Chelatococcus sp. YT9: one gene and its partners. The protein of the gene in region 3 binds, or shares a complex with, the protein of the main gene of each other region. Links are inferred from orthologs where the notes say so. Each region holds a gene or a part of one and is shown on either strand. Other genes may lie near its edges.

Region 1 (5,618 bases), 2.7 Mb from region 3 along the record:
CAAGCACCACCGACCAAGCCATACGGGAGCTGTCGAACGCGACCCAACGTGAGCCGGAGCTCGCCGGCGCATTCCGCGATCTGTCGACGGCCTACGCCCGGAAGGGAGATATCGGCATGGCCGAGCTTGCGGCGAGCCAGTACTATTTCGCCCGAGGCGAATGGGACCAAGCCGCCACGCAGGCGACCCGCGCGAAAGCGAAGCTCAAGCCGAATTCGCCAGCCTGGCTGCGCGCCGATGACATTTTAGCCTATCAACCGGAGCGGCCGCCGGGTAAGTGACACAATCCGGGCGCACAGGGTGTGAACGCTTTTGACAGATTGGATATCGTGCATGCGCTTTTCGTTCCTTTCGCGCGCCGCAACCATCGCCGCGGTGCTCATCGCGACACCGCCACTTTTCTCTGTGCCAGCCGCGGCCGCGGAACTGTCGGCCACGGAAAAGACGGCGATCGAGCAGGTCGTGCGGGAGTATCTCCTTCGCAATCCCGAGGTGCTTCAGGAAGCTATGGTCGAGCTGGAGAAGCGCCAGCAGGAGAGCCAGCGCAAGGCGCAGGAAGATGCCGTGGCGGGGGAGATGGCCGCCCTCTACGAGGCCGAGGGCAATATCGTCGTCGGCAATCCGAAGGGCGACGTCACCCTTGTCGAGTTCTTCGACTATAACTGCGGCTACTGCAAGCGCGCTCTTGACGATGTCACCATGCTCGTGAAGCAGGACCCCAAGCTGCGCGTCATCCTGAAGGATTTCCCAATTCTCCGCCCTGAATCGCTGGATGCTGCGCTCTACGCGCGGGCTGCCCAGCATCAGCTCCCAGGAGAGAAGTTCTTCGACTATCACAGCCGCCTGATGAGCTCGAAGGGTCTCGTCGGCAAAGAGCGGGCGGTCGCCGTCGCGAAGGAAATGGGGCTCGATATGGCCCGCCTCGAGAAGGACGCGACCTCAGAAGCGCTCAAGGCGGAAGTAAGGGACACGCTCGCGCTGGGAGACCGGCTTTCCCTGACTGGAACTCCGGCCTTCGTGCTCGGCAAGGATGTGGTCTTCGGCGCGGTTGGGCATGATCCGCTGAAACAGGCCATTGCCGCTGTCCGTCAATGCGGGCGTACCACCTGTTCCTAACCCGATAGCGAGCCCTGCGCCGGTCGTTTGGGAGACGAGGTCGTCGCGCGACGATCGGTGCGGACCGCCTGCTCTTCCCCTCGCTCGCGGTTCGCGCTAATACGCGCCCTTGCGATGGAGCGGCAGGGCACCGTCGTGGCTCGGGAATTCTGTTGGCAGTTTGATCGCAGCCACCAAGTTCTCTTGCCATTGGGTCAATCTTGCCACTGAACTCAATCAGCCAAGACCCCCGTTTTCGTTTTGGCGTAACCTTCGAGCGGATATGGTCGCGATTCACGTCATCAACGGCCCCAATCTCAACCTGCTGGGACGGCGCGAGCCTGAAACCTATGGCAGCTTGACCCTGGCCGATATCGAGCAGCGCCTGCGCGATCGTGCGGCCGCTCAGGGTGACGTCGCATTGACCTTCCGCCAGAGCAACAGCGAAGGCGATTTGGTCACCTTCATCCAGGAAGCGGGGTTGGCCGGCGCCGGCATCATCCTGAACGCGGCCGCCTATACCCATACCTCCATCGCTTTGCGCGACGCGATCAAGAGCGTCGATGCCCTCGCCATCGAAGTGCATCTCTCGAATGTGCATGCGCGTGAGGAATTTCGCCACCACTCCACAATCGCTGCAGTCGCGATCGGGGTCATCTGCGGCTTCGGCGCAGCGAGCTACGATCTGGCCTTTGACGCGCTCGTGCCAATCCTTGAAAAGCGCGATCGTACCAAAGCTCACAAGACTGCCGCCAAGGCTACCGGAACCTCTCAATGACGAAACTGCCAACAGCCAAGCAAAGCCCGATCGATCCTGAACTCGTCCACGAACTGGCCCGCCTGATTTCCGAGACAGATCTCACCGAGATCGAAGTCGAGAAGGGGGACTTGCGCATTCGTGTGGCGCGCAACGTGACGACGGCGGTGCATGTGCCTGTTGCAGCTGCCCCCGTCCCGGTAGCGCCGGCCCCGATCCCGGCTGCGGTTTCCGCGCCGGCCAAACCCGACGCGCATCATCCCGGCAATGTGACGTCACCGATGGTTGGCACCGCCTACCTCCGCCCCTCCCCCGACGCCAAACCGTTTATTGATATCGGGACGCGTGTCGAAAAGGGCGACAAGCTTTTGCTCGTTGAGGCGATGAAGACCTTCAACGACATCGTGGCACCACGTGCAGGCGTCGTGACCGCCATTCTGGTCGAAGACGGGCAGCCGGTAGAATACGGCGAGCCGCTTCTCGTGATCGAATGACGATGCCGATGTTCGACAAGATCCTCATCGCCAATCGCGGGGAAATCGCCCTGCGAATTTTGCGCGCGTGCAAGGAACTCGGCATCGCGACGGTTGCGGTGCACTCCACGGCGGATGCGGATGCCATGCATGTGCGGCTCGCCGACGAAAGCGTATGCATCGGCCCGCCTGCTGCGCGCGAGAGCTACCTGAATATCCCCTCCCTGATCGCAGCCTGCGAGATCACGGGCGCCGATGCCATTCATCCCGGCTATGGCTTTCTCTCGGAGAACGCCCATTTCGCCGAGGTCCTCAACGATCACGGCATCACCTTCATCGGTCCGAAAGCTGAGCACATTCGGCTGATGGGCGACAAGATCGAAGCCAAGCGCACAGCACGCAGCCTTGGCATCCCTTGCGTGCCGGGGTCGGATGGTGGCATCACCGACGCCGAGGAGGCTGCACGGGTTGCGGCTGATATCGGCTATCCCGTGCTCATCAAGGCGGCGGCCGGCGGCGGCGGTCGCGGCATGAAAGTGGCACGCTCGGCCGGCGAATTGGAGCACGCCCTCGCAACCGCCCGTGCGGAAGCGCAAGCTGCCTTCGGCGATGACGCGGTCTATATCGAGAAATATCTCGAGAAGCCCCGTCACATTGAAATTCAGGTGCTCGGGGACGGCAAGGGCAACGCCATCCACCTCGGCGAGCGCGATTGCTCGTTGCAGCGCCGCCACCAGAAGGTGTGGGAGGAAGGGCCCTCGCCCGCGCTCAACCATTCCGAGCGCGAGCGCATCGGCGATACAGTCGCCAAGGCGATGCAGAAGCTCGGCTATCTCGGCGCGGGCACGGTCGAGTTCCTCTACGAGAACGGCGAGTTCTATTTCATCGAGATGAACACGCGCATCCAGGTGGAGCATCCGGTCACCGAGATGATCACCGGGATTGATCTGGTCAACGAGCAGATCCGGATAGCGGCCGGCAACCCGCTCTCGATCTCCCAGAAGGACGTCCAGATCGAGGGTCACGCCGTCGAATGCCGGATCAACGCCGAGCATCCCGCCACCTTCCGCCCTTCGCCGGGCACGATCACCTATTTTCACCCGCCGGGCGGTCTCGGTGTGCGTGTCGATTCGGCCGTCTATCAAGGCTACCGTATTCCCCCGCATTACGATTCGCTCGTCGGCAAGCTGATCGTCCACGGGCGCACACGTACAGAATGCCTGATGCGGTTGCGACGTGCGCTGGATGAATTCGTGGTGGATGGCATCGAGACAACCCTGCCACTTTTCCGGACCCTGGTCCGCAACCAGGATATCCAGAACGGGATCTATGATATCCACTGGCTGGAGCATTTCCTGAATGATGGCGGGGTCGACGAGATCATGGCCTCCGCCTAAGAGAAAAGCTAAAGCTATCTGACCAGATCAGCATAACGCTGTATCTATTTGATTTTCATTATGTTCTCTGGATATGGATCACCACTGATCCCTATCCTCCGTCTCGGCATAGGGCGGTGATGAATCGGTCGTCGGTCGAAATCACGCCGGAGATCCTGCTCAGGGCTTATGCGAGCGGGCTTTTTCCAATGGCTGAGAACGCCGACGATCCCAGCCTGTTCTGGGTCGAGCCGAAAGAGCGCGGAATCATTCCTCTCGACGGCTTCCACATCCCGCAGCGCCTGGCGCGCACCGTCGCGCTGGACCGTTTCGAGGTCACCGTCGACCAGGACTTCGATGCGGTGATTGCGGGTTGCGCCGCGCCGGACGATGGCCGCGAAGAAACCTGGATCAACGGCCGCATCCGCGAGCTTTATGGTGAGCTGTTCGACCTAGGCTATTGCCACACCGTCGAAGTCCGTGATGCAGGCCGCCTCGTCGGGGGTCTCTACGGCGTCTCGCTAGGCGCTGCCTTTTTCGGCGAGAGCATGTTTCACCGCGAGCGGGACACCTCGAAGATTGCCCTGGTGCATCTAGTCGCACGCCTCAGGCGCGGCGGCTACACCTTGCTCGACACCCAGTTCGTCACGGATCACCTGGCTCGTTTCGGCGCGCTCGCCGTGCCCCGCAAGGCCTATATGGCGGAGCTCGAGGCCGCGCTTGAGCTCCGAGGTGATTGGTGGAGCTGGCCCGCCGGACTGCGCGTCAGCGGAGCCGAAGCGCTGGCGGAGCTCGCCTGATAACCCATGACCTCAGCGGCGTGCTGACGGGGGACGCTGCGCAGCGGGCGCCTCTGGGGGGGCGGCATCGCCGCTTCCCTCTTTGGGTTCAACGATGACCTCGGTCCCCCCTTTGCAATCCGTCAGCCAGATATCGTAGACGGCATGTTCGATGCCGTGCAGACCGGGGCTCGCCGCGTACATCCAGCCTGAAAACAAGCGGCGGCGCTCGTTGCTGGCCGTCGTCACCTCATCCACGATCACGAAAGCGGTGGTGTTGGGGGTCTCGGTTGCCGGCCGGGTGTAGCAAGCGCGGGGCGTGAGCTGCAGGGCACCGAACTGAACGGTCTCATCGACAGCTGCTTCGAAAGAGACGATCCGACCCGTGATTTTGTCCAGGCCTGAGAAAACCGCGATGGGGTTTTTGATTCGGTCCGCCATGGCGGCATGGCTGGTGCCCACGAGACAGGCCATCGCCAGGGTAAGGACAGGCAAGAGCTTGGAATTCATCGTTCAATCTTACCGCAGCTCGATCAGGAGGGAAGCCGACGTGCCTGCATACACCTTCCGGCATCCCTTGCGACAGCCCTGCAGCGCGATTCGGGCGATGCCACTGATCTTAAATGGCCATATAGCCACAGGTGCTCGCATAAGCGGCGATGCGCCAGCGGCCATTCACTCTTCGCCACGCGCTGGTCGATTCTAGGTCGAGCTCCATGACATGGCCATCGCGCAAGAAGCCGAGCCGTTCATAGAATCCCCGGCTTTCGGGCGAACTCCTCAGCTTCAATCGGCGCATGCCTGGAATCGCGTTCACCGCGTGTTCGATCAGCGTTGAGCCCGCACCTTGCTGCCCCGGGTGGGTCATCAAGATCTCGACGGTGCCGATATCATCCGACACGGTGATCGATATAAGGCCGATAGCGCCCTGGCCGAAGAAGTAGCCGAAGTGAAACTCACCTCGGTCGAAATGTGTCAGCATGCGTGTCGACCCGATCCGGAAATTCCAGGCTTTGGCCGCTGGATCGTTTGTCTCCCCCCGGCAGCGCCAGAGATCAAGCTCGTGGCGGAAAGCGACACGGACCCGATCGAATTCATGATCGTCGATGGCGCGGATCGGCGGTTGCGGCAGCCATCT
Region 2 (5,616 bases), 330 kb from region 3 along the record:
CATCGGTTCAATTGGATCGGAGAATTCTGTGGCGCCCTGTCTTGCAATCTGGGGCTTGCCGCCTGCCCGGCAAGACCTCACTGCATGATGCGCAGGGTGGAAGCGCCAACCTTGGTCAGGTTGCGCATGCGGGAATCATAGGTAGCCCAGTTCACCCGGCTCTTGCGGCGGCCACTCTTGCCGCGCGCGACTGGCCCGATCGCGCCGACGACCGGGTCACCAAAGGTGGGTGTTGGGACCTCCCCCGTAACGGGATATCCCTGCGCGGTCAGGATCGCGCGCACGCGCTGACAATAGTGCACCGAGCGATAGGAGAAGCGTGTCTCCCCGTGCCCTGCTCGGTATTTCATGACTGTCGTGCAGATGTCGCCGCCCGCGAGCTTCCAGGCGCCGGTGAGATAGGTAACGCCATAGCGGATGTTGGTGGCGGGTTCGGCGAGTTCCGCGAGCGAGCCGCTGAAGCCGAGCATCCGTGCGGTCGAGGGCAACACCTGCATCAGCCCGACTTCACCGTAGCTGCCCGAAGCAGAGATATTATAGGCGCTCTCAACCTCCGCGACCGCGTCCGCGATCTGGGGCGGCAAGCCTGATTTCAACGCCTGCTCGCGCACGAGGGCGCGCAATCGCACCTTGTCCCGGCCGGGCGAAGGAACGGAGGCTTCTGCCGGAGCCACCGATTTCGGCACAGGCGCAACTGCAGCTTCACTCGGCGCCGACTTGGGCGACTGGCCACTCTCGGGCGCGGCAAGCGCTTTCCCCATGCCAAAGGCAGCGACGGTCAAAACGACAGCGGTGATACCGATCCTGACCACCATGAACTGTTCCTCTTGCCGGAAGCCCCGGCCGGGGAGCGGTACGGCGCGCTCTCTCATGCGCAATAAAAGCTTATCGTAATATGACGATGAAATATAAATTCATTGGAAACACAGCCGGAAGCTCATCCTCCCTGGCGAGATTGAGCGTGCCCGCGCCCTCCTCCAGGAATAAGGACAGCTTCACGAGCTCCCCCAAAGAAAAAAGGCCGCTGTCCATCGACAACGGCCTCATGCGCTTTGCCGGACATGCTTCCGGGATCAGAACAGGGAGAGCGGCCATACGCTCCGCGACGAGGCCTCGCTTGCGTCCTTCGCGGGCAGTTCCGCGCGCTTGTCGGTCGCGCCGGCCTTTCCGCTATTCGACGATTGCTGCCGTTGCGGCGGCAGTGGCGCTGCAGCAGGCACCGTCTGCGAGAGAGCTTCCGCCGCTGGCGCCGCAGGTTTTGCTGGCGCCGAATCCGCCCAGGACATCACGCGCTGGAACAATGACTTCTTGGGGGCAGCGCTTTCGGTCGCGCCGGCAGAGGCGAGAACCGGCGCGGGCACCGCTGCCTCGTCACGCGCGGTGGACGACGTCGAGACCACATCGTTCGCTGTGGGTTTGGCAGGCGCAAGGGCAGCCACAGCGGTGACCGGCTGAGTAGGCTTCGGGGCGACGCCCTCCTCCAGCACGATCTCCTCTGGCCCGTTCAACAACGCTTCAGGGCGGCTCACATTCTCAAGAGGCTTGGCGCTGCTGCGCGCGGCGAACATCATGACGCCGCCATCCGAACCGCCGAAGTTGTTGGACGCAGAACTGAAGGACTTGTGCTGCCCGCCATCCTGATAAACAAGGCGGACGGCCGCCGTGCCCGAGCGAACCAGTTCGGCGACCTTGGCGTCATCCCGCTGCTGCTTGGCCTTGACGGCCGAAGCGACAGCTTCGTCCTCACGCAAGGCGGGGCAAGGCGCGACGGGGTCAAGCCGGATACCGCTCGCCGAGACAGCGTTGAAGACATACTGGCGGCCGCAGACGCCGACTTTCGGCTCCTCGCGCGTCACTTCAAAATTATCCGAACCGCGCTTCAACATCTGCCAGAAGGCAATGTTGGGATCCTTGCGGTGCTTGGCCATGTTCTCCGGCGTCATCCGGAAGGGATAGGCCTGGAACTGGAACGAGCGCTGACCGCCACTGAAGGCCTCGCGTCCGAGCGCATAAATCTCGGCGATCTGCTCATCCGTCATGGAGTAGCAGCCGCGTGACGAGCACGCGCCATGAACCATGAGGAATGAGCCAGTGCGGCCGTTGGCGCGGTCATAGGTGTTGGGGAAGCCCGTATCGAACGACAGGAAGAAGTTCGAGTTGGGATTCATCTGCGCGGGCGTGATGTTGTAGAAACCCTCCGGCGCCTGCCGGTCGCCTTCACGCACCTTCGGGCCGAGCTGTCCCGACCAGCGGCAGATGGGATATGTCTTCAGTAGCGCGTAGCGGCCGGTGTTGTCCTTCTTCCAGACCTCGAGTTCCGCTTCCTTCTTGTAGGCGCGGATGAGAATAGGAGAAGACTTCGTCATGCCCTTCTCGGACATGAGCGCCAGCGTGGCTGCCGGCAGCGGAGCGTTTGCACGGGCGCTGCGATTGTAGCCGTTTCCGTCCTGGCACGAGGCTAGGCCCAATCCCACGACGGCGATCAATGCGACGCGCTTGAACATCAGCCATCCAATCATTCGACCGGTCAACAAAGGTCACCGGTTGTTAGCTTTTACGCCCGGAAGCGTTACCCCAATCTTACCAAATTAAGGCAAACCAGTGGCACTTCCTGGGTCGGCACGCTAGCGAACAGACGACTCGGCTTCATCTTTCCGCACTCTGACGGATTTAGAAAGGTTTCACAACCGCCTGCCGATGGCCAGGAATTTCTCAGCCCGCCGGTCGCGGATTTCCTCCGGCGACAGGCCCGACAGATCCTGGAAACTGGCCGCGATCGCATCGCCGGTCGACGCAATCGCATGGGCCGCATCCCGGTGGGCGCCACCAGACGGCTCAGCGATGATTGCGTCGATGACGCCGAATTTCAGAAGGTCCTGCGCGGTGATCTTCATTCCGGTCGCAGCATCCTGAGCGCGGGAAGAGTCGCGCCAGAGAATGGACGCGGCACCTTCCGGCGAGATCACCGAATAAATCGAGTGCTCCAGCATGAGCACCTTGTTGGTGGTAGCGAGCGCGATAGCACCACCGGAGCCGCCCTCACCAATAATGACGGAAACGCTCGCAGTGGGGAGCGCGAGACAAGCCTCCGTCGACCGGGCAATGGCTTCGGCTTGACCACGCTCCTCGGCGTTAATGCCGGGATAAGCGCCCGCCGTGTCGACGAAGGTGATGACCGGCAACGAAAAGCGTCCGGCGAGCTCCATCAGGCGTACAGCCTTGCGATAGCCCTCGGGCTTCGCCATGCCGAAATTATGGCGGATGCGTTCCTCGGTATTGGAGCCCTTCTCCTGGCCGATCACGCATACGCTTTCGCCCCGGAAGCGACCGAACCCGCCGACGATGGCCTCATCCTCACCGAACTTGCGATCGCCCGCGAGAGGGGTGAAGTCGTCGATTAAGGCGGTGCAGTAATCGATGAAATGCGGCCGCTGCGGATGGCGCGCCACGAGCGCCTTCTGCCAGGGGGTCAAGGCGGCATAGAGCTCGTCCAGCGCGCGCGAGGCCTTGGCCTCTAACCGGCCAATCTCCTCGCCAATGGCGACCGCGTCGCCGGACTGGGCTAACGCTCGCAGCTCCTCGACCTTGGCTTCGAGTTCAGCAACGGGTTTTTCAAAATCGAGATAGCTGCGCATCAACTCACAATAGGGGTCAGCAAAGCCCTTCAACACCCCGAGATCGAAGGGCCGAACACAGCCTCCGTCACAGGGGCCGGCGAAGGCCGGACCTTGGCGTCAGGAAGGCTGCAAGTCAATATCCCGCCGTCCACCGACATCGGTTGCCCCAGCGCGCCCGTGCGCCACCGCACGCATACCCGCTTCATGGCGACATATCCGAGGTTCGATGCGCGGCTCGCACGCGTCCGGTGGGCACGGGCGGGCCGGGCGTCGGCAAGAGAACTGGGCTGAGGCTCCGTGAGCGGCGGACCTTGCGCACCATGACAGGCCGGTGGAGCTGCTTGGTCGCCTCCATGACATGGACGCCAGCGAAGGGCAGTGAGAGCCGTGCACCCGCCCGCTCCCATGCAACCGCCGCGCGCAGGAACAAACGGCCGCGCAAGGGAGGCACATAGAGCGCCTCTCCCCAGTTCTCAGGGGAAAACAGGCTGCGTCTAAGGAGCCCCGTGAGCTGCGAACGGCTGTAAGGCAGCCCCTGTCCGAAGGGGGTCGTGTCCATGCGCGCCCAGAGACCGCGCCGGTTGGGCACCACAACGATCATCCGCCCGCCCGGCGTCAGGATGCGCCACACTTCCGATAACAGATCCTCCGGCGCGTCGCTCGTCTCCAGCGCATGCACGATGATGACCCTGTCGATCGACGCATCGAGCAGCGGCTGCATGGCGGGGTCCACGAGCGCTGACGAGGAAATGCCATTCGGCGGCCAGTTCACCACCCCCTGCATGGCGGGCATGAAGGCAAGCGTCCGTTCCATGCGAGGGCGGAACGCCGTGAGGTAAGGCGTCGCATAGCCAATACCGAGGAGCCGTTGCCGGGGCATGTCGCCCCAAAGGCTGTCAATGGCGCGCCCTACCAATCGGCGGGCAACCACACCGAGCGGCGTCGCGTAGAAGCTCTTCAGATCGACGACATCGACAGGCATGGCCTCTCCCACAGTCCCTGAAGGTTGCCAGGGCGCGTCCGGCTATCAATGGGGCTGACGGCCGGTATGCGCAAGCGGCACTCTGGTCTTGCCCTCCGCCGCACATATCGCCATTTTCGCGCTAAGCCCGCGAGGCATGATCGCGGCTATAATTGCTCTTCGCGCTACCGGCGCAATCCCCACCCAGCCCCATGAGGTCGCCGATGCCTGCCCTGATCGAGGTGTTTCCCTGCCGCAGCGACAACATCGGCGTGCTGATCCATGATCCCGCGAGCGGCGCGACGGCCGCCATCGATGCGCCGGAAGCCGACCCCATCTTGGAGGTCCTCGCCGCCAGGAACTGGTCGCTGACGGATGTCCTGGTCACGCATAAGCATGCCGACCACGTCGAAGGTATCCTGCCGCTCAAGGACCGCTATGATCTCACCGTCACGGGCCCGGGCGCCGAGGCCGACGCCATTCCAGGGCTCGACGTCGCCGTGCATGAAGGCGACGTGGTGAAAGTCGGCACGCTTGAGGCCAAGGTCATCGCCACGCCCGGGCACACCGCCGGCCATATCGCCTACTGGTTTGCGAAGGAGGAGGCGCTGTTCGCCGGCGACACCCTGTTTGCGCTCGGCTGCGGTCGTCTCTTTGAGAACTCGCCTGAGGAGATGTGGCAATCCCTCCAGAAGCTCGCCGCCCTTCCGGATGCCGCCCGCCTCTATTGCGGCCACGAATACACGCAATCCAACGCCCGCTTCGCGCTGGCCGTCACCCCGGACGATCCCGCCCTGCAGAAGCGAGCCGCCGCCATCGATGCCCTCCGTGCCGCTGGCAAGCTCACCATCCCTTCGACGCTTGGTGAGGAAAAGGCGACGAACCCCTTCCTGCGCGCGAACGAGCCCGCCTTGGCGAAGGCCGTGGGCCTCGAAAACGGGCGTGCCGCCGAGGTCTTCGCCGCTCTGCGGCGGTGGAAGGACAAGTTCTGAAGCGGCGCTCGGCCTGACGGAAAGAATCCCGCCCGCTCTGCCGACG
Region 3 (2,762 bases):
CTGCTCTCTTCCATGTCAGCCATGGCGCTGGCGACGGCGCGGCCTCCATCCGGGTTGTGCCCCCCGTCGAGCCAGATTTCAGCGCCGTCAGGCGCATGCCCGATGAGATCGCCGCGTGTCAGGCGCTGCATCCGTGCTGGCCAGTCCGCGGTTTTGACTCCCGCCTCATACGCGGTGACCGGTAGACGATCGAAGCCGCCGGTTCGCAGCGCCGCGATCGCGGTGCCCGCATTGATATGCTGGTGGCGGCCAGTCAGGCGAGGCAGCGGTAGATCGAGGAGGCCGCGCTCGTCCTGATAGACGAGGCGCCCGCCTTCCTCATGCACGGAAAAATCCTGTTCGCCGATGATCAGCGGCGCCCCGATGCGCTCGGCTCGAGCTTCCAGCACGGCTGAGGCCTCTGGATCCTGCGGCGCGAGGACCGCGGGCACGCCGCGCTTGAAAATCCCGGCCTTGGCCGCGGCGACACTGGTGATGCGGTTGCCCAGATATTCAGGATGGTCCAGTGAGACGGGCGTCACCACCGTCACCAGCGGCTCCGAGATAACGTTGGTGGCATCGGCCTCACCGCCGAGCCCCACTTCGAGAAGGAGGACGTCAGCCGGATTTTCCGCAAACAGCAGAAACGCCGCAGCTGTCGTGATCTCGAAGAAGGTGATCGGCTCGCGGCCGTTGGCCTCCTCGCAGCGACGGAACGCATCGAGCAGGCGCTGCTCGTCGACGATGCGGCTGCCGCCGGGGGCCCCGAGCCGGATGCGCTCGTGGTAACGCACCAGATGCGGCGAGGTATAGACATGCACCGCCAGCCCCGCAGCCTCCAGAATGGCGCGCATGAAGGCGATGGTGGAGCCCTTGCCGTTCGTGCCGGCGACATGGATGACCGGCGGAAGCCGGTTCTCTGGATGGCCTAGGGTCGCCAGCAAGCGCGCGATGCGGCCGAGCGAAAGGTCGATCACCTTGGGATGGAGCGCAAGAAAACGCGCCAGCAGGGCATCGGATGAATCCATTGCTTCTTGCTCCGCGCAGCCTCGCCGGCGACCTACTCCGCGGCGGCTTCCAGCATCTGCTGCGGTTCCGGCGCTGGCTCGTCCTTCACCTCCGCCGCAGGCGCGGCGGGCATTCGCATCAGGAGCCGGCTCAGGCGGGCGATCGTTGCCTTCAAGTCATGGCGATGGACAACCATGTCGACCATGCCGTGATCCTTGAGATATTCCGAGCGCTGGAAGCCCGGCGGCAGCTTTTCGCGGATGGTTTGCTCGATGACGCGGGGTCCGGCGAAGCCGATGAGCGCGCCTGGCTCGGCGATATGAACGTCGCCCAGCATGGCATAGGACGCTGTGACGCCGCCTGTGGTCGGGTTTGTGAGCACGACGATATAGGGGAGCTTCGCGTCTCGCAGGCGCTGCACGGCGACCGTCGTGCGCGGCATTTGCATGAGCGAGAGGATACCCTCTTGCATGCGCGCTCCGCCTGACGAGACGAAGAGAACGAAAGGCGTGCCACGGCTGCGCGCGGTGTCGAGGCCCGTAATGATGGCCTCGCCGGCCGCCATGCCGAGCGATCCGCCCATGAATTCGAAATCCTGGACCGCGATTGTCGTCTTCTGGCCCTCGACATCGCCGACGCCGACCAGTACCGCGTCCTGCATGCCGGTCTTGGCCTTGGCGTCGCGAAGGCGATCGACGTAGCGCTTCTCATCCCGGAACTTGAGCGGATCGACCGCAGCTTCAGGCGTCGGAATCGCTTCCCACCGGGCGTCGTCGAACATCGCCTTCAGGCGATTGGCCGCCGTCATGCGCAGGTGATAGTTGGAACCGGGAATGACGTAGAGATTCGCCTCCACGTCCTTGTGGAACACCATCTGCCCCGTATCTGGGCATTTGATCCAGAGGTTCTCCGGCACTTCGCGCTTGAAGAGCGTTTTGATCTTCGGCCGAACGACGTCGGAGATCCAATTCATCGTTTATCCATCCTTCCAGATGTCGCGGCTATGAACGCCGGGCAGTCCTTCAAGCCTCGACGCGTTGGCCGTCACGTACACCGGCGGCAAGTTCCCCGACGAGGCTGGCTACGGCTTCCACGGTCCCCGCCCCAGCCTTGCCGTCTGCATCCAGCGAGCGGCGTACCGTTTCGACCAGGGCCGATCCGACAACCACCCCATCGGCCACCTTCGCCACCTCGGCTGAATGGGCGCGGCTCTTCACACCGAAGCCCACTACAACAGGAAGGTGGGTATGCGCCTTGATCCGGTCAACCGCCAAGCCCACTTCCGCAAAGTCGGGGGTCGCCGACCCAGTGATACCGTTAATGGAGACGTAATAGACGAATCCGCTGGTGTTCGCGAGCACCGTCGGCAACCGCCTGTCGTTGGTGGTCGGGGTTGCGAGCCGGATGAAGGCGACGCCGGCTTCAAGCGCCGGCAGGCAGAGTTCGGCGTCTTCCTCCGGTGGCAGGTCCACGACAATCAGACCATCGACACCGGCTGCCTTGGCATCGGCGAGGAAGCGCGGGACACCGTAGATATAGATGGGGTTGTAGTAGCCCATCAGGATGATCGGCGTGTCCTTGTCGGCTTCACGGAAGGCCGCGACCATGGCGAGGGTCTTCGCCAGGGTTTGCCCACCTTTCAGTGCGCGCTGCGACGAGAGCTGGATGGCCGGGCCGTCCGCCATCGGATCTGTAAAGGGCATGCCGATTTCAATGAGATCGGCACCGGCACCGGGCAGGGCCTTGATGATGGCGAGCGATGTATCGGGATCGGG

What was found.
Region 1: the proteins of accD (region 3) and accC are in contact, whole or in part, in a solved structure (PDB 8UXZ), measured with the Escherichia coli proteins. The link is inferred for Chelatococcus sp. YT9 from one-to-one orthologs.
Region 2: the proteins of accD (region 3) and KIO76_RS08355 are in contact, whole or in part, in a solved structure (PDB 8UXZ), measured with the Escherichia coli proteins. The link is inferred for Chelatococcus sp. YT9 from one-to-one orthologs.

Annotation. Positions count from the first base shown.
Region 1 is NZ_JAHBRW010000001.1:4,180,959-4,186,576, forward strand. What follows is about bases 1,625-4,538. They hold accC (acetyl-CoA carboxylase biotin carboxylase subunit), read left to right. Parts: upstream 1,625-2,354; coding sequence 2,355-3,722; downstream 3,723-4,538. Other genes in these bases: aroQ (type II 3-dehydroquinate dehydratase), read left to right, coding at 1,625-1,873; accB (acetyl-CoA carboxylase biotin carboxyl carrier protein), read left to right, coding at 1,870-2,346; aat (leucyl/phenylalanyl-tRNA--protein transferase), read left to right, coding at 3,842-4,501. In the rest of the region: KIO76_RS19255 (M48 family metalloprotease), read left to right, coding at 1-281; KIO76_RS19260 (DsbA family protein), read left to right, coding at 334-1,116; more of aroQ, read left to right, coding at 1,379-1,624; KIO76_RS19290 (GNAT family N-acetyltransferase), read right to left, coding at 5,100-5,618. UniProt on the Escherichia coli protein: This protein is a component of the acetyl coenzyme A carboxylase complex; first, biotin carboxylase catalyzes the carboxylation of the carrier protein and then the transcarboxylase transfers the carboxyl group to form malonyl-CoA.
Region 2 is NZ_JAHBRW010000001.1:1,848,435-1,854,050, reverse strand. The notes cover bases 1,659-4,570. They hold KIO76_RS08355 (acetyl-CoA carboxylase carboxyltransferase subunit alpha), read right to left. Parts: upstream 3,636-4,570; coding sequence 2,682-3,635; downstream 1,659-2,681. Other genes in these bases: KIO76_RS08350 (class I SAM-dependent methyltransferase), read right to left, coding at 3,820-4,570; KIO76_RS08360 (L,D-transpeptidase family protein), read right to left, coding at 1,659-2,504. Also shown: KIO76_RS08365 (lytic transglycosylase domain-containing protein), read right to left, coding at 78-815; more of KIO76_RS08360, read right to left, coding at 1,074-1,658; more of KIO76_RS08350, read right to left, coding at 4,571-4,599; gloB (hydroxyacylglutathione hydrolase), read left to right, coding at 4,803-5,570. UniProt on the Escherichia coli protein: Component of the acetyl coenzyme A carboxylase (ACC) complex. First, biotin carboxylase catalyzes the carboxylation of biotin on its carrier protein (BCCP) and then the CO(2) group is transferred by the carboxyltransferase to acetyl-CoA to form malonyl-CoA.
Region 3 is NZ_JAHBRW010000001.1:1,515,900-1,518,661, forward strand. It holds accD (acetyl-CoA carboxylase, carboxyltransferase subunit beta), read right to left. Parts: upstream 1,961-2,762; coding sequence 1,040-1,960; downstream 1-1,039. Other genes in the region: KIO76_RS06825 (bifunctional folylpolyglutamate synthase/dihydrofolate synthase), read right to left, coding at 1-1,007; trpA (tryptophan synthase subunit alpha), read right to left, coding at 2,010-2,762.